4 regions of the Bacillus paramobilis genome follow, and region 3 is predicted to be linked to each of the others. Evidence: riboswitches for the same ligand, from Rfam matches in the RefSeq annotation. Region 3 holds a riboswitch; each other region holds the start of a gene.
The links. A riboswitch is a leader RNA that binds a small molecule or an ion and turns the genes downstream of it on or off. The one in region 3 is predicted to bind S-adenosylmethionine.
Positions count from the first base shown of each region.

Region 1 (4,569 bases), 760 kb from region 3:
TTCTAAATTTTTCAGTTTCTCTTTTACCGTACTTTCACCAGTGCCTTGAATATCATAAACAACTGCCGCCATATGTTTACAATAGTTTTCATATGGACACTCGCAGCTACTTTCTGTAAAATCTTCAAGATCAATAATCACTTCATAGTTTCCTGCATTTCCAGTAACGAAAGCAAATATTTTCTTGTCTTGTATTTCAACATCTTCTACATGTCCCTCTTCATAATATTCATAGCCTTTATCCATAATGTACTTAGGAATCCATTTCGTTATATCATGTAATAAGTAAGCGTACATAACAACACCTCTTCCTTTAATTCCCTTTTGACTTCCAAACCTGCGCATGTTATTCTAATAACTGTCAAATAGCAAGTCTATATGACAAAACGACTGACACCTATTCGGCGGAGGTGTCTCTTTTCATTTGCAGCCGATATGAAGTGCCTCTTTCAGGCACATTCAATCTTTGACACTACACACTCAACACCATTCCCTTGTATCAGGCTGCTTAAGCAGTCTTTTACTCTACATACTTCAAAAAAAAGAGAGCCTAGCTCCCTTTTCCCGCCTTATAAAATACCCCTTTTTCAGTATAGAGATATTCATCAGCTAATGTAATTTTCCCATCCAGTTTCAGTTCATCTAATAGTCTTGATAAATAAAATTGATGTAACATCTTTTTCGTGAATTTTCCTTCATGATGCGAAACGATATGTTCTTGAATATCTAACAATGATATTGGCTTATCTTGCTCTATCATATATTCATAAACTGTACTACGCAGTTTTACGTATTTTTCGAGTGTCACAGTACTTCGCAACCCCTTTCTTCTTAATATAAATTTTCGTAATCGGTTTTTTTGCAACAAAAAAACCTCTCCGATAAGAAGAAGTTACGTATATATCTTCGTCTTATCTCCCAGAACAAATATGTTCTGCTGGAATTAGCACCTGCATCGCGGTTGCTGGGTTTCATCGGGCCAGTCCCTCCACCTCTCTGGATAAGAAAATATTCACTTAATTCTTACTATACGTAATTTCATTTTAATTGTCAAACAAATATAACAAATAATATTTTCTTCTTTACTGCTCATACTATACATATATGAATATGCAAGGAGGATTATGAAATGCACGAAAATGCTCGCGGATATGTACAAGATTCATTTCAATCATTACAAGAAGCAAAACATTGTTTAGAAGCAGCACTACAGACTGTGGAAAAAGATTTTAATCGCGCACGTATTGAACAATCCCTTTATGCGATCGAACAAGCTATTCAACGTTGTGATTACACGGTTCACATTTTAGAACAAGATTGAAAAAGCTTCCCATCATAAGGTGGGAAGCTTTTTCAAATGGCATACTTCATAATTATTACCGTTATAATTAAAAAATATACAGAATTAGCAATTTCTAAAATACCTACTTTTATAATAGAAATCTTTTTACCGTACAACATAATTGCCCGAATGACACTCGGTATAAAAATAAGAGAGCACCACGGATTGATAGCAAATACGATGATTGTTAATAGAATATGATACCCCCATGATATAAAACGATACTTCGGGTTATTTTTCTCACGTATCATCGTTTTCACATAAAACGTACTTCCTAAAAAATATAAAAATGATATAAGCGCAATAAATAGTGCTGTTTTATCTATAAGTTTCATTGAAAAATAATAACTAACTAAACCACCAATACAAAAAACAATAATCGCACTAATGTCATTTAGTAACGCTCTTTCATTCTTTTGACGGGCGTAATACATATTTACTATAAATAATGGAATCATTACTGCTACGAATAAAAGAATGCGCCATTCATATAATAGAGAAATCATCCCAAATACGAAAGCGACGATAAAATATACAATTGCTGCATGTAAATACTCTTTTTTTCGTCTTTGCTTTATGTACGTAAGAAATGGATACGTAGCTAAATAGATAAAGAACCAAGCTAAAAATAATGGAATATGATACATAGTAGGTTTCCCAAGTATGATACTTAATAGAAATGGTATAACGAGCATGGCCCATGCACCGTGTTGCTTCGGAATAACTAACTTCATTAACTATACACCTCCCTTTTGAAAATAGTTCTCACATACTATTATACAAATAATTTTATATAATAGCCGACGTATATTGAATCGATTTTTTGACAATAAAAAATGCTCCTTACAATATGTAAGAAGCATGAAAGAGGCAAACGAATATGTAAGTCGCGACCCTACCTTATATGAATATGCTTTTCTATGCCATGTTATGCTTATCTAATATGCCATATTTCTTTTTGAATCTCGTAAGAATCGTAATCCAAGACGTACTAAATAATAGTAAGAAAATAACATTCGAAATTGCATGGCTCAAATCGAAATAAAAACTTGCAACATAGTACGCGACAACTGTTTCCCACGTTGCTTCCTGTATAAAACCGAGAAGCCCCCAGAAGTTCATAATCCAGCCAAATAAAAATCCAACAACGAATCCATATAGCAGTCTGCCCCATAGCTTTTTCATTAAAAATGTATTCCGTAATAACCCTGCTATAAAACCAATCATCCCCCATGAAAACATTTGCCACGGCGTCCACGGACCTTGTCCTAAAAAGATGTTAGATACGATAGCCGCTGTTGCACCGATCATAAAACCAGTTTCACTCCCAAACACAATCGCAGAAACGATAATGACAAATGAAGTCGGTTGTACACTTGGTAAAATAGAGAATGGTACGCGGCTAACTGCTGCAATTGCCGCTAACACAGCAACGAGCACAATTTCACGTGAAACAAACGCCTTTCTTTCAAAGCGAATATAAAACGGTAACATAATAACAACTAATAAAAACAAACTACTTAGCATGTAATAACCGTCCATGATAAGTGTCGTAACGAGCAATGTGGCTATTATTACTGCAAAAATACATATTATGAATGCAACATATCGTTTGGACACGCTTCGTACACATCCTCCCACGTTAATGCATATGGCAACTCTTTTCGAATGAATCGATTAATAGATGTTGTATAAAAGAAGTTTCCACTAAAAAACTCTTTCGGTGCATCATTCATAATAACTGCTCCGTCAAATAACATCATACATTGATCAACGTATTTTGCTGCAAACTCAATATCATGCGTTGCCATTACAATAGTTGTACCTTCTTGTTGTAACTTCCTAAATAGCTCTCCTACTCGTTCTTTTTTCCATGGATCTAGTCCCTTTGTCGGTTCGTCGAGTAATAATAAAGTTGGCTTTGATAATAACGTTGTACATAACGCAAGTAGTTGTTGCTCTCCCCCGCTACAATCATGCGGATGGCGTTCTTTAAGCGAGTACAACCAAAACTTCTCCAACATATCTTCTGCTATTTCTTTTCCTTGTTCTCCGTATAATTCACGTGCACGTTCATACACTTCTTCCCACGCTGTATCAAATGTAAAATGATAGTACGGATGTTGTGATACATACCCGATCCTTTTAAATCGTTCTTTCGAATCAATTTTATGTATCACTTTCCCATTCCACTTTACTTTCCCTCTTCTCGCTTTTTGCAATCCAGCTAAAATCGTTAACAGTGTAGACTTACCTGTACCATTTTTTCCAACGAGAGCTGCCCATTTTCCTTTTTCAATCGATACGGTTAAATCTCGTAAAATATGCGGACTATTTTTTTCATATTGGAACGAAATATGTTCTGCACTTAAAATGACTTCTCGCTTTTCACTTTGTGCTATTGGCTCATTCACATATGATATCTCTGAAGAATGATTCAGTTCCATTTGCGCTTCTCGCACTGTAAACGGAATATCTCTTGCATTCCACTCTAAAAACAATCTTGGAATTTGCGGAATAAATGGACGGAACTTTTCAACTTCCCACATGTTCGCTACAACCGTTTTAGGATTACCATCATATACGATTTGGCCATTATTCATACAAATAACGCGCGTAGCAAGTGGTATCACTTCATCTAAACGATGTTCACTTAAAACGATCGTAATGCCAAGTTCTTCGTTAATACGTTTTAACAATCCTAAAAATTCTTTCGCTGCAATTGGATCTAACTGCGCTGTTGGTTCATCTAATAATAATAGTTTGGGCTGCATAACTAGTACGGCAGCTAAATTGACAAGCTGCTTTTGCCCGCCAGATAACGTATGCACAGATTGGTGCAATAAATCTTGAAATCCTAAGAAGCTAATGAGCTCTGCTATTCGCTTTTGAATAATATGTGATGGTAATCCAACATTCTCTAAAGAAAATGCTAATTCTTGAATGACCGTATCCATTACGAGCTGATTTTCTGGATTTTGAAATACCATGCCAATTTCTTGTGCAGATAATAAATCTGGTACTTCCTCTAATAAAACATCATCATAAAAAATTTCTCCTGAGCGTGTACCGATTGGAAGTAATTCCTTTTTAAAATGTTTTAATAAAGTCGTCTTCCCGGATCCTGATCCGCCGGCAAGTGTAATAAACTCTCCTTTTTGAATAGAAAGAGAAATATGCTGTAACGCATATTCATTTTCATCAGCATATACAAATGATAAATTGTT
Region 1 is NZ_CP151108.1:2,131,064-2,135,632, reverse strand. Features, by position in the region: gene AABL52_RS11050 (SWIM zinc finger family protein) at 1-345, opposite strand, end outside; gene AABL52_RS11045 (hypothetical protein) at 551-868, opposite strand; SAM riboswitch class I at 909-1,007, opposite strand; gene AABL52_RS11040 (hypothetical protein) at 1,130-1,321, shown strand; gene AABL52_RS11035 (YwiC-like family protein) at 1,354-2,076, opposite strand; gene AABL52_RS11030 (ECF transporter S component) at 2,261-2,962, opposite strand; gene AABL52_RS11025 (ABC transporter ATP-binding protein) at 2,935-4,569, opposite strand, start outside; gene AABL52_RS11020 (energy-coupling factor transporter transmembrane component T) at 4,569-4,569, opposite strand, start outside.
Region 1: another riboswitch for S-adenosylmethionine. It lies ahead of AABL52_RS11045 (hypothetical protein); the one in region 3 lies ahead of mtnK (S-methyl-5-thioribose kinase).

Region 2 (4,569 bases), 670 kb from region 3:
TGGCTTTTAGGGAGACGAATTGAGAAGCTTGGAGATAGTATCGTAAAGAAAACGAAAGCACCGACGCTCGGTATGTTTAATCGTTTTGCAGCTGCTATTTTGGGTGCTATTATTATGTACGAAATTGAGCACCACATGGTTATGTGGGCATTTGCAGTAGGGATTCTGGGTGGCTATTTCTTAATCGTTGTGAATTTAGGCTACTATAGTATGAAAGATGAGGAAGAATTAACGAAGAGTTAAAAAGATAAAAGACTTCTTTTTTTAGATAGAATAGATGATCCAGCCACGGATAGAAGCGGTCAGGGCCTTTTTTAGCTCCATGCGATGTGAAACCAGAGAGATGTAACGAGTAGGGATAAAGTTTATATATTCCAAGCCGTAATTTGTCTATGTGAAAATGGGTTTACTCTTGGATAATTGATTCAGTGATGGGCAGTACAACAGGAAGCAAAAGTTTGCACAAAATACAGGTTTCTGCTTCCAATAAGTTAATATGAAATCAAGTATTAGTATGACCCTTATGTTCTTTAAAAAAGGTGGATATAATACAACAAACTATTCCGGTAATTAGAATAATATATTTTATCGTTTCACTTGTATGCTGAAATAAATTAACGTTAAGCATCACAAGTCCCCAAAATAATTGAATTGCTCCATAGCTGAATAAGATTTTTCCTGTACGAGAAAAATTTTTCATAAGTCTCCCCCTTTCCTGTATATGTAAATTGTATCATGGAAAACTAAAAATGAATGATTATAAAATGAATTTTCTGTAATTTTATGATTTAAGCCATAGATGAAGAGATAAGATATAGAAAGAAGCTTACGTAAAAAAACGTAAGCTTCTTTTTTATGTAAGTGTGTGTAACCGTAAAGCCGCATTGGGTTTTGTCGGTGAGTACGCGAAACTTTACGGTTACACGACACTTATTCATATGAGTAAAAAGGGTTATTCCAACAGAAATTTTGTACTTAAGCGATTGGACCGCCTAAGTTAATAATATTTTCAGAAACGCTGTCGAACTTTTTGAAGTTCTCTTTGAATTTGCTCGCAAGCTCGATTGCTTTTGCTTTGTAAGCAGCTTTATCAGCCCAAGTTTGTTCAGGCATTAACACTTCGTCAGGTACACCTGGTACGTGAAGTGGAACTTCAAGACCGAAGATGTCATGTTTAGCTGTTTCTGTTTTCGCAAGTTCGCCGCTTAATGCAGCTTGAATCATTGCACGAGTGTAACCTAAGTTCATACGTTTACCAACGCCGTATTCGCCACCAGTCCAGCCAGTGTTTACTAAGAATACTTTCGCATCGTGTTTCTCGATTTTTTCACCAAGCATTTCAGCATAGCGAGATGCATCAAGTGGTAAGAATGGTGAACCGAAGCAAGTTGAGAATGTTGCTTGCGGAGATGTAACGCCGCGCTCTGTTCCTGCTAGTTTACTAGTGTAACCACTTAAGAAATGATACATAGCTTGTTCTTTTGATAACTTACTGATTGGAGGCAATACGCCAGATGCATCAGCAGTTAAGAAAATGATTGTATTTGGGTGTCCAGCAACACTTGGCAGTACGATATTGTCAATCGCATGCATAGGGTATGCAGCACGAGTATTTTCTGTTAAAGTAGTATCGTTGTAGTCTGCGATACGCGTTTGATCATTAATGATAACGTTTTCTAAAACAGATCCAAATTTGATTGCATCGAAAATTTGTGGTTCTTTCTCGTGAGAAAGGTTTACACATTTTGCGTAGCAACCGCCTTCAATATTGAATACACCGTTATCAGACCAACCATGCTCATCATCACCGATTAATTTACGGTTTGGATCAGCAGATAATGTTGTTTTACCTGTTCCAGATAAACCGAAGAATAGTGCTACGTCGCCTTCTTCACCTACGTTTGCAGAGCAATGCATAGAAAGAATATCTTGTTCAGGTAGTAAGAAGTTCATAATAGAGAAGATTGATTTTTTCATTTCTCCAGCGTATTCTGTACCACCAATTAGTACGATACGTTTTTCGAATGAAACCATAATGAATGCTTCAGAGTTTGTACCGTCAACAGCTGGATCAGCTTTGAAATTCGGTGCAGAAACAATTGTGAACTCTGATTCATGAGTTGTTAATTCTTCTTCAGTTGGACGAATGAATAATTGATGTACAAATAAATTGTGCCATGCATATTCGTTAATAACTTGAATTGGTAGGCGGTAATTGCGGTCAGCGCCAGCAAATCCATTGAAGACGAATAACTCTTCTTTTTCTTTTAAGTATTCTAAAACTTTAGTATATAATTTATTAAAATGTTCTTCAGAAATCGGTTGATTCACTGCTCCCCAAGCAATTTTGTCAGCAACCGATGCTTCTTTCACAATAAATTTATCTTTAGGAGAACGTCCTGTATATTTTCCTGTTGAAGCAGAAACGGCACCAGTAGAAGTTAATTTCCCTTCATTTCGCATTAATACTTTTTCCACTAATTGCGGAACACTTAGTTGAATCTGTGCATTGCTTCCGTTCAATAATTCGTGTAAACCAATTTGGACATTCACAGTACTCATATTTATATACCATCCTTTTCATTTAATGAAATATTTCTCGTAATCCCCAACAAGAGTATAACACAATTATATAAATAATGTATACTATTTATTTCTTTTTGTTTGTGTGAATGCATTATTTCCTTATTAATATTTCATTTTAGGCGTATTGAGAAAAACTTTCAGGAAAATGTGAATATTAATTGACAAATGAATATCATTTCTTTAGTATAGGTTGGGACGGATACTCTCTTATCCCGAGCTGGCGGAGGGACAGGCCCGATGAAGCCCAGCAACCTCACTTGTAGTGGTAAATACAGGTGAATAGGTGCTAAAACCTGTGCGAGGCTACAGGTCTCGAACGATAAGAGCGAAGGGCAAAAAGCAGTATGCAAGTAGCAAATTAAACCTTTCCTCTATGTAAAGTGGGAAAGGTTTTTCTGTATGCTTGTGGGAGAATAAATGTATGTCGCAATTTGTGGCAAATTAAGGATGAGTTCCGTACAATATATACAATTACTGTAGGGAGGTTTACCACATGACAAAAAAACGTCATCTGTTCACATCTGAGTCTGTAACTGAAGGACATCCAGATAAAATTTGTGACCAAATTTCTGATTCAATTTTAGATGCGATCTTATCAAAAGACGCAAATGCACGTGTAGCTTGTGAAACAACTGTAACAACTGGTTTAGTATTGGTAGCGGGGGAAATTACGACTTCTACTTACGTAGATATTCCAAAAATCGTTCGTGAAACAATTCAAGGCATTGGTTACACACGCGCAAAATACGGATTCGATGCAGAAACTTGTGCAGTTTTAACATCTATCGATGAGCAATCTGCTGACATCGCTATGGGTGTTGACCAAGCGCTAGAAGCACGCGAAGGTCAAATGACTGACGCTGAGATTGAGGCAATTGGTGCAGGAGACCAAGGTTTAATGTTTGGTTTCGCATGTAATGAGACACAAGAGTTAATGCCACTTCCAATCTCGCTTGCTCACAAATTAGCTCGCCGTTTAACTGAAGTACGTAAAGATGATACATTATCATACTTACGTCCGGATGGAAAAACGCAAGTTACAGTTGAGTATGATGAAAATGGTAAACCTGTACGTGTAGATACAATCGTAATTTCTACACAGCATCATCCAGATGTTACATGGGAAGAAATCGATCGCGATTTAAAAGAGCATGTAATTAAAGCTGTAGTTCCAGCAGAATTAATGGATGGAGAAACGAAATTCTTCATTAACCCAACTGGCCGCTTCGTAATTGGTGGACCACAAGGTGATGCTGGTTTAACAGGACGTAAAATCATCGTTGATACTTACGGTGGATACGCTCGCCACGGTGGCGGTGCATTCTCTGGTAAAGATGCAACGAAAGTTGACCGTTCAGCAGCATATGCAGCTCGTTATGTTGCGAAAAACATCGTAGCAGCTGGTCTTGCTGACAAAGCAGAAGTACAACTTGCATACGCAATCGGTGTAGCACAACCAGTATCAATTTCAGTTGATACGTTCGGCACTGGTAAAGTATCTGAAGACGTACTAGTAGAACTAGTTCGTAACAACTTCGATCTTCGCCCAGCTGGTATTATTAAAATGCTAGACTTACGTCGCCCAATTTACAAACAAACAGCAGCTTACGGCCACTTCGGACGTACTGATGTAGATCTAACATGGGAACGTACAGACAAAGCTGCAGCTTTAAAAGAGCAAGCTGGTCTATAATATATGAAAAAAAGCTTTGCGCCGTGAGCGCAAAGCTTTTTTATTTTGTTTTATTTACTACTTGGATGCAAGAACCACAATAAACTTCGCCGTCTAGCTCAATATACTTTTTCATATTAGTCATACCACTTGCCGGAAAAGGCATATGAACCCATGCCTTTTCATACGTTTGTATTTCTTTCCCGCAGGATTTACAAAAGATTGGTTTCTTCTTGAACATATGTAATCAACCTTTCATTTGACGTGCTTTACCCGCGCAAAAGGCACTGCTTAGTAAAAATAGTGTTGCG
Region 2 is NZ_CP151108.1:706,738-711,306, forward strand. Features, by position in the region: gene AABL52_RS03645 (ATP synthase subunit I) at 1-243, shown strand, start outside; gene AABL52_RS03650 (hypothetical protein) at 503-700, opposite strand; gene pckA (phosphoenolpyruvate carboxykinase (ATP)) at 976-2,562, opposite strand; SAM riboswitch class I at 2,791-2,912, shown strand; gene metK (methionine adenosyltransferase) at 3,080-4,279, shown strand; gene AABL52_RS03665 (hypothetical protein) at 4,320-4,499, opposite strand; gene AABL52_RS03670 (hypothetical protein) at 4,506-4,569, opposite strand, start outside.
Region 2: another riboswitch for S-adenosylmethionine. It lies ahead of metK (methionine adenosyltransferase); the one in region 3 lies ahead of mtnK (S-methyl-5-thioribose kinase).

Region 3 (4,569 bases):
CAAATGATATAATCTTTCCAGTATTTTGTAAAGAAAAAATTATGAATGGGGCTGACAAAATGAAAGTCGCATGTATTCAAATGGACATTGTCTTTGGAGATGTAGAGAAAAATATTGAGAATGCTAAAAATAAAATAAGCGAAGCGATGAAGGAAAGACCAGATGTTATTGTTTTACCAGAACTATGGACAACAGGATATGATTTAACGAGACTCTCTGAAATTGCAGATAGGGATGGATTGGAAACGAAAGAAAAGCTGAAAGAGTGGTCGAAACAATATGGTGTACATATTGTCGGTGGTTCTATAGCGAAGCAAACAGATCAAGGTGTTACAAATACAATGTATGTTGTAACTAATAAAGGCCAGCTAGTCAATGAATATAGTAAAGTGCATTTATTTCAGCTCATGGATGAACATAAATATTTAATCGCTGGAAATAGTACAGGCGAATTTAAGTTAGATAATATAGAGTGCGCTGGTACAATTTGTTATGATATTCGTTTTCCGGAGTGGATGCGTGTTCATACTGCGAAAGGTGCAACAGTTTTATTTGTTGTAGCAGAATGGCCATTAGTTCGTTTAGCACATTGGCGTTTGCTACTGCAAGCAAGAGCAGTTGAAAATCAATGTTATGTTGTTGCATGTAATAGGGCAGGAAAGGATCCGAATAATGAGTTTGCGGGTCATTCTTTAATTATCGATCCTTGGGGGGAAGTTGTTGTAGAAGCGAATGAAGAAGAATCAATTTTATTTGGAGAGCTCACATTCGAGAAAATTAACGAGGTACGCAAAGGAATTCCAGTTTTTGCAGATCGCCGTCCAGAATTATACAAATAAAATGTTGACAAGTGATTTTTATTCTTGGTATAGTCTTCAACATAAAGTTAAAAATTCAAAAAATTATACAACTCTTATCAAGAGCAGGTGGAGGGATTTGGCCCGATGAAGCCCAGCAACCGACCGTAATACCATTGTGAAATGGGGCGTTTATTTACGCCAAAAGGCACGGTGCTAATTCCAGCAGAAAGTAAAACTTTCTGGCAGATAAGAGGGGAGAAGATAAACTTCAAACCTCTTTCTTTGTGGAAAGGGGTTTTTCTATTTTAGAAAAACCTCTGAATATAAAAAGGGGGAGAAGACGATGGGATATTATTCATTAACTGAAACGACAGCTATACAATATGCGAAAGAACACGGTTATTTTGAAAAGAAAGCAAATGTAGTTTGTCATGAAATTGGAGATGGAAATTTAAATTACGTGTTCAAATTAGGTGATGGAGAGAAGTCTATTATACTAAAACAAGCATTGCCATATGCAAAAGTAGTTGGTGAGAGCTGGCCGTTATCTATAAAAAGAGCGACGATTGAAAGTAAAGCATTACAAATTTTCGCGAAATATGTGCCGGAATATGTGCCGGTAGTGTACAGTCATGATGAAGAGTTAGCGGTAACGGTCATAGAAGATTTATCAAGACTAACAATTGCAAGAAAAGGATTAATAGATGGAGAGGAGTACCCACTTTTATCCCAACATATTGGTCGTTTTCTAGCATATGTGTTGTTTTACACTTCAGATTTAGGATTAGAGTCAGAAGAGAAAAGGGTACTAGAAGGTGCATTTGTAAACCCAGACCTTTGTAAAATTACAGAAGATTTAGTGTTTACAGATCCGTTCGGTCATTACGATACGAATGATTATGAACCAGAGTTGCAGCTAGCTGTAGATGAACTATGGAGTGACAAAACTGTCAAACTAAAAGTGGCACAGTATAAATATAAATTTTTAACGAGAAAAGAAGCACTTATTCATGGAGATTTACATACGGGAAGTATTTTTTCATCACCTTCTGAAACGAAAGTGATTGATCCAGAATTTGCAACATATGGTCCATTTGGATTCGATCTTGGTCAATTTATTGCAAATTTATTATTAAATGCGTTATCACGTGAAGAGGAAAAAAGAAGTGTGCTATTTTTCCATATTGAGAAAACATGGAGTTATTTTGTAGAAACTTTTACGAAGTTATGGATTGGAGAAGGTGTAGAAGCATATACGAAAGAGAGACAATGGTTGCCAATTATTTTGAAAAATATTTTTACGGATGCCGTTGGATTTGCCGGATGTGAGCTTATCCGTAGAACAATTGGCTTAGCGCATGTAGCTGATTTAGATGAAATAGCAAATAAAGAAACGAGAATTCAAGCTAAGAAACAGGCGTTATTCTTAGGTAGAGAACTAATAAAATATGAATCTAAGAGCGCTGATATTCAACTGTTCCGAACACTATTCCAACAGACAGTTTCTGGAGGGGTAAAAGCATGAGTACAATTGTTACTATTCCGAGGTCTGTTAGTTGGAAAGGGGATGCCATTGCAGTATTAAATCAAACAAAGTTGCCGCATAGTACAGAATACAAAACATTAACGACGATTGAAGATGTATGGAAAAGTATTGTCATGCTAGAAGTAAGAGGGGCACCTGCAATTGGAATTGTAGCCGCATTTGGCTTGGCGCTTGCATCCCAAAAATATAACACTGTACATATTGAAGAATTTCAAAAGAAGTTTAATAGAGATTGTAATTATTTAGGAACGTCACGCCCGACAGCAGTCAATTTATTTTGGGCAATCGATCGTATGAGAGAATCCATTCGGGAAATTACTACAATAAAAGAAGCGCAAAAAAAATTAGAAGAAGAAGCGCTTCTCATTCAGCAAGAAGATGAAGCAGTATGCCGGAGTATTGGAGAACATGCATTAACATGTTTTAAAGATGATGATAACATTTTAACAATTTGTAACGCTGGCAGTATTGCAACTGCTAGATATGGTACTGCATTAGCACCGTTTTATATTGGGAAAGAAAAGGGTGTACGTTTACATGCGTATGCGTGTGAAACGAGACCGGTTTTACAAGGTGGGCGTTTAACAACCTGGGAATTAAAACAGGCAAATATTGATGTAACACTTATTACAGATAATACGGCAGCTCATGCTATTCAAACGAAAGAAATAAACGCGATTATAGTAGGAGCGGACCGAATTGTCGCAAATGGAGATACAGCAAATAAAATCGGAACAATGAATTTAGCTATATTAGCAAAGTATTTTGATATCCCGTTCTATGTTGCAGCTCCGCTATCGACATTTGATATTACGAAACAAACAGGTGCTGAAATTGTTATTGAAGAAAGAGATGAAACAGAAGTTACGAAAATTTTTGGAAAACAAGTGGCACCAGTTGGAACTGATGTTTATAATCCTGCATTTGACGTAACGCCGAATGAATTAATTACAGGTATTATTACCGAGAAAGGTATTATAAGAGGAGATTATGAACAGGAAATTGCATCATTATTTGAAAGACAAGCTAATACATAATAGCTTGTCTTTTTATCCCGCTTTAATGGGCAGTAAGACCCCCACCTCAAAATTCAGCGAAAGCAAAGAATTTAGGTGGGGATCGGGCTGCCCATAAAAGTCCGATTGGTGAGGGCTAATAATCAGTGGGGGATGAAGAAAACCCCCACTGATTAAAGTTTCACTTTATGCCTAAATGTTTTCTTTTCTCTTATTTATATAATGAAAGGAGGAGAGAAAGATGGAAGAGTGGATCAGGATGGTAGGTAATGTAGGTTTTCCGATTGTTGTAACATTATATTTACTCCATCGTATTGAAAGTAAATTAGATGGGGTAATTGTGGCAATCGAGAAACTCCCTAAACAATTACTAAAGTAGGAGGTCCTCGCGATAGAAAGTAAAATAAAGTTTGCTCTTCGTGAGCAAACTTTATTTTTTATTGAGCAGTATAACCACCATCGATAACGACAGCTTGACCAGTTATACCTTTCGCTTTTTCGCTCGCTAAAAACATAGCATAATCAGAGATTTCTTGTACTTGCAATAGGCGTTTTTGTGGTACAAGTGGATAAATGACATCCTCTAAAACATTTTCAAGTGGTACATTTCGTGTAGTAGCTAAATCTTGTAGTTGATTACGTACAAGAGGGGTATCGACATAACCAGGACAAAGCGCATTAACGGTAATTCCGTGAGTAGCGCCTTCTAAAGCGGCAACTTTTGTTAATCCAATTACGCCATGCTTCGCGCTATTGTAGGCAGATTTTCCTGCAAATCCAACGAGGCCATTAATGGAGGCTACATTAATAATTCGGCCATACTTTTGTTTTTTCATGATTGGGAAGGCATGCTTAATTGCGATAAAAGGAGCGATTTGCATAATTTTAATAAGTTGTTCAAACTTTTTGGTTGGAAAATCTTCAATTGGTGAAACATGCTGCATTCCTGCGTTATTAATTAATATATGTAATGAACCGAAATGATTAACCGTTTGAGAAATTGCAGCTGTAATTTCTTCTTCAGATGTAACATCACATTTTAAACCGATAGCTTGATAGCCTTCTTTTTGTAATTGTTCAGCAGCTTCTTTTGCACGGTCTTCAAGACGATCGGTAATAACAACTTTTGCACCCTCTTTTGCAAAAGCGTTTCCCATTTCATAACCAATACCACTTGCAGCACCTGTTAAAAAAACAACTCGATTTG
Region 3 is NZ_CP151108.1:1,376,062-1,380,630, forward strand. Features, by position in the region: gene AABL52_RS07285 (carbon-nitrogen family hydrolase) at 1-839, shown strand, start outside; SAM riboswitch class I at 911-1,053, shown strand; gene mtnK (S-methyl-5-thioribose kinase) at 1,144-2,325, shown strand; gene mtnA (S-methyl-5-thioribose-1-phosphate isomerase) at 2,322-3,383, shown strand; gene AABL52_RS07300 (YvrJ family protein) at 3,604-3,741, shown strand; gene AABL52_RS07305 (3-hydroxybutyrate dehydrogenase) at 3,800-4,569, opposite strand, start outside.

Region 4 (4,569 bases), 2.5 Mb from region 3:
CGCATCATAAAATAACCCGCTTCTTTCGGTCTTTGTAAATACAACCCAGCCCATTTGAATGCGTCCCACTCTTCTTTCGGAATAGATTCAAAGCCATTCTCTGCATAGTAAGGAATATCATTAAAGATTTCCAATCCATCTTTTTTTAATTTATTTTTCTCAGCTTGATTTAATTTTTCATTGTTAGCCCATACTTTTTCATAACTCATTTTTTATCCCCCTATATAAAACTACGCTCTTGTAAGTACTTCACGATTTGTTCTGCACATTCTTCAATAGAATACTTGTGCGTTTCTACAATTAATTCTGCTTGCTCTGGTTCCTCATACGGTGAATCAACACCAGTAAACTCTTTAATATCACCTTGTCTTGCTTTTTTATAAAGCCCTTTCGGATCACGCTTCTCACACTCTTCAATTGGGCACTTTACAAACACTTCAATAAACTCATCTGCAGCTAATAAATCCCTCACTTGTTTTCGGTCTACTCGAAATGGTGAAATAAACGCTGTAAGAACAACCGTACCTTGATCTACAAATAGCTTCGCCACTTCGCCAATCCGTCTTATATTTTCCATACGATCACTTTCAGAAAAACCTAAGTCTTTATTTAAACCGTGGCGTATATTATCACCATCTAGTACATAGTTTCCAATATTCTTTTCAAATAGTTTACGAGCAACCGCGTTCGCCACCGTAGATTTACCTGAAGCTGATAGACCAGTAAACCAAATTACAAAACTATGATGCCCATTTTTTACTCTTCTCTCATCTTTTGAAACAGATGCCGTATGCCAAGTAATATTTGTATCCATCTCATTCTCTCCTTATTCTGTTACTACTTCTTTTTTCAAACCTTTAATTAGTACTTCTACTACTTCTTTACGACTAAATGTACTTGGCGGAACCTCACCATTTCTTAATAGCTCTCTTACTTTCGTACCCGATAAAATAACATGATCTTCTTTGCCGTGCGGGCATGTTTTCGTCGAAGCCATCGCTTCACATTTCGTGCAGTAAAAACTATGTTCAAAAAATAACGGTGTAATTCCTAACTCTTCCACTGTAAAGTTTGTAAAAATTTCTTGCGCTTCATAAGTACCGTAATAATCTCCTACCCCTGCATGATCGCGTCCTACAATAAAGTGAGTACATCCAAAATTCTTTCTAACTAATGCATGGAATATCGCTTCCCTCGGTCCTGCGTAACGCATCGCTGCAGGAAATACACCTAAAAAGACACGATCTTTCGGATAATAGTTTTGAAGTAATACTTCATAGCTTTCCATCCTTACATCAGCAGGAATATCATCCGACTTCGTTTCCCCAACGAGCGGATTTAAAAAGAGGCCATCTACAATTTCAAGAGCAGATTTTTGAATATACTCATGAGCACGATGTACCGGGTTTCTCGTTTGAAATCCGACTACTGTTTTCCAACCACGTTTCTTAAATTCTTCTTTCGTTTCAATTGGATCTAAATGATAAGAAGGAAATGGATTATTTTCAAAACGTTTTGTAAGAATAATAGCTCCACCGACATAAACGTTCGGTCGCTCATATAACTTCTTCACTCCTGGATGAGCCTCATCCGTCGTTTTATATACAAGTAACGCTTCTTTTTCTTTATCTGGTACAAAAATATCTTCTATTTGAATGACACCATATATATTTCCATCACTGACAAGCTTTACTTTCTCTCCAATTTTCAGACTCTCTGCTACGTCTTCTGTTACCGGTAATGTAATGGGGATACTCCAAACGCTCCCATTAGCTAAACGAATCGTTTCTACGACCGAATCGTAATCTTTCTTTCCTAAAAAACCTGTAAGTGGGCTATATCCCCCTGTCGCTAATAGCTCTAAATCACTTAATGCAATGTTGTCTAGCCCAATTTCTTTTTCAATTTGTGATACGTCGTATGTCTCGTCTATTCGATTTATTAATTCGTTTCTTTTACTCATTTTCTATACCCTCTCTTAGCTTTATTTTCAAATTCATCTTATTGGTAATGAAGACCACATTCTGTTTTCACTTTCCCGGCCCACCTACCATCTCTCGAATCGCCACCCTCTCCTACAGGTAACGTACATTTCTCACACCCAATACTTGGATACCCAATATCATGGAGCGGGTTATACGGCAAGCTATGTTTGTATACATATCGCCACACTTCTTTCCACGTCCAATGAATGAGTGGACAAACTTTAATAGATTGAAAGCGATGATCTTGATTTATAAACTGTGTATGCTTACGTGTTTCTGATTGTTCCCTCCTTAAGCCCGATATCCACGCTTTTTCTGCTGCTAATGATTTTTCTAACGGTAAAATTTTTCTAATTTTACAACAAAGATTCGGATTACTTTCCCATAATTTCTCACCATGCAACTTCGCTTGTTCATCAAGTGTAAGTTCCGGCTGTTTTTCTATAATATTTAATGAAGGAAATCGTTCCCGCACTTTTTGAATTAATTTATACGTTTCGCGAAAATGAACATTTGTATCTAAAAATACAACTTTAGCAGATGGATTTACTTGGTTTATAAGGTGCAGTAGTACCATCCCTTCCACTCCAAAGCTACATGCGTATACAATTTCACTTTCATATTCTTTATAAGCCCAACTTAAAACAGATAGCGCGCCTTTTGTTTCATCTTCTTCTGAAAATGAAACATTATTTTCTTCCCACGTTTCATACGTCAACATGTTTTTTCCCCCTGTAAAAGCAAAAAGACGGTTTTAACCTAATCAAAATAGGTTAAAACCGCCTCTAGTTTTTCTAGTCAGCGCTTTTTACTTTAAACGTACTTTTTCACTTTTCTCTAATTGAATGACTTTCCCATCCTGCACAACAATTGTAATTGAACCATATTTCATATCAGCAAGCATCGCTTGAATTTTCTCAGATACTTCCTCAAAATGTTCCCGTACGCTCACGCGAACAGCCCCCCTTTTTATTCATAAAAAAAATCTTTCCCATTTCGAAAAGACTGTTCGGTAATATATTTTACCTTATCTTTCAAAATGGATTCCATTTTGCTGGATTTAGCACCTTGCTTTCTATAAGCAGGTTGCCGAGCTTCGTCGGGCCAGTTCCCTCCGCTTCTCTTGATAAGCTTTGTATTTGTATTTTATCACAATTCTGATTTTTTTCAATCCTAGTTTTCCGATATATTTTAATTATTTTATTTTATAAAAAAGGAATTGTCCATCCGAACAACTCCTTTTTCCTCATTTTAAACCAATTCTTTAATACGTATGCGATCGTTCCCAATAATATTTTCATATGTTTCGCGCTCTACAACAATTTGTGATGTGCCGCCTTTCGCGAAGACGACAGCTGGTCTACGAATCCGATTATAATTATTCGCCATCGAGTACCCGTATGCCCCTGTACAAGAAATTGCTAGTAAATCGGCAGAAGCAACTTTCGGTAGAGTAATATCCCAAATTAACATATCTCCACTCTCACAACATTTCCCAGCAATCGAAACGACTTCCTCATTCTCATCATTTCCTCGATTCGCTAACATCGCTTCATAACGCGCGTTATATAAAGCAGGTCTTAAGTTATCAGTCATCCCACCATCCACTGATACATATTTCCGAATACCAGGAATGTCTTTCACAGATCCAACTGTATAAATTGTCGTTCCAGCATCACCTACAATACTACGGCCTGGTTCAACCCATATTTCTGGCAAGGGATAATTACATGCTGTAAATTGTTCCCTCACTGCACTGGTTACAGCTCGCACATATGTCTCAAGAGTTAATGGTGTATCTGACTCTGTGTAGCGTATTCCGAATCCTCCGCCCACATTTAATACTTTCACTACATAGTTCGCTCTCTCTCTCACTTCTTCTAAAAATTGATGAAGAACTTCAATCGCCCGAACAAATCCAGCCGTTTCAAATATTTGAGATCCGATATGTGAATGAATTCCTAACACATTATAATTTGATTTTTGTAAAGCAAGCTCAATTGCTTGCATCGCTTGACCATTTGACACGCCAAATCCAAATTTTGAATCATCTTGGCCTGTTGTAATATATTCATGTGTGTGCGCCTCTACTCCAGGCGTTACACGGATTAATATGTTCACAAATTTCCCATGTTGCCCTGCTAAATCATGCAAAATTTCTAATTCTAAGAAATTATCGACAACAAAACAACCAATATTCGCCTGAAGCGCCATCACAATCTCTTCTTCTGTTTTATTATTGCCGTGAAAATGAATACGCGATGCTGGAAATCCTGCTTGAAGCGCAGTATATAATTCCCCTCCAGAAACAACATCTAATGACATATTCTCTTCACGAGCTACTCGGCACATCTCCATGCACAAGAACGCCTTGCTTGCATATGCTACTTGATAAGAGAACCCACTTTCTTTAAAAGCACGATGAAACGCGCGGCACTTTCCTCGAATAGACTCTTCATCGTATACATAAAGTGGTGTTCCGTATTGTTTTGCTAGCTGCGTCGTATCGCACCCTCCAATTTCTAAGTGTCCTTGCCCATTGATTCGGCTTGTGCCGTGTAAATACATTTGAATTCCTCCCTTA
Region 4 is NZ_CP151108.1:3,870,857-3,875,425, forward strand. Features, by position in the region: gene AABL52_RS19745 (nitrite/sulfite reductase) at 1-209, opposite strand, end outside; gene cysC (adenylyl-sulfate kinase) at 221-814, opposite strand; gene sat (sulfate adenylyltransferase) at 827-1,963, opposite strand; gene AABL52_RS19760 (phosphoadenylyl-sulfate reductase) at 2,002-2,706, opposite strand; gene AABL52_RS19765 (YezD family protein) at 2,794-2,937, opposite strand; SAM riboswitch class I at 3,010-3,118, opposite strand; gene lysA (diaminopimelate decarboxylase) at 3,237-4,553, opposite strand.
Region 4: another riboswitch for S-adenosylmethionine. It lies ahead of AABL52_RS19765 (YezD family protein); the one in region 3 lies ahead of mtnK (S-methyl-5-thioribose kinase).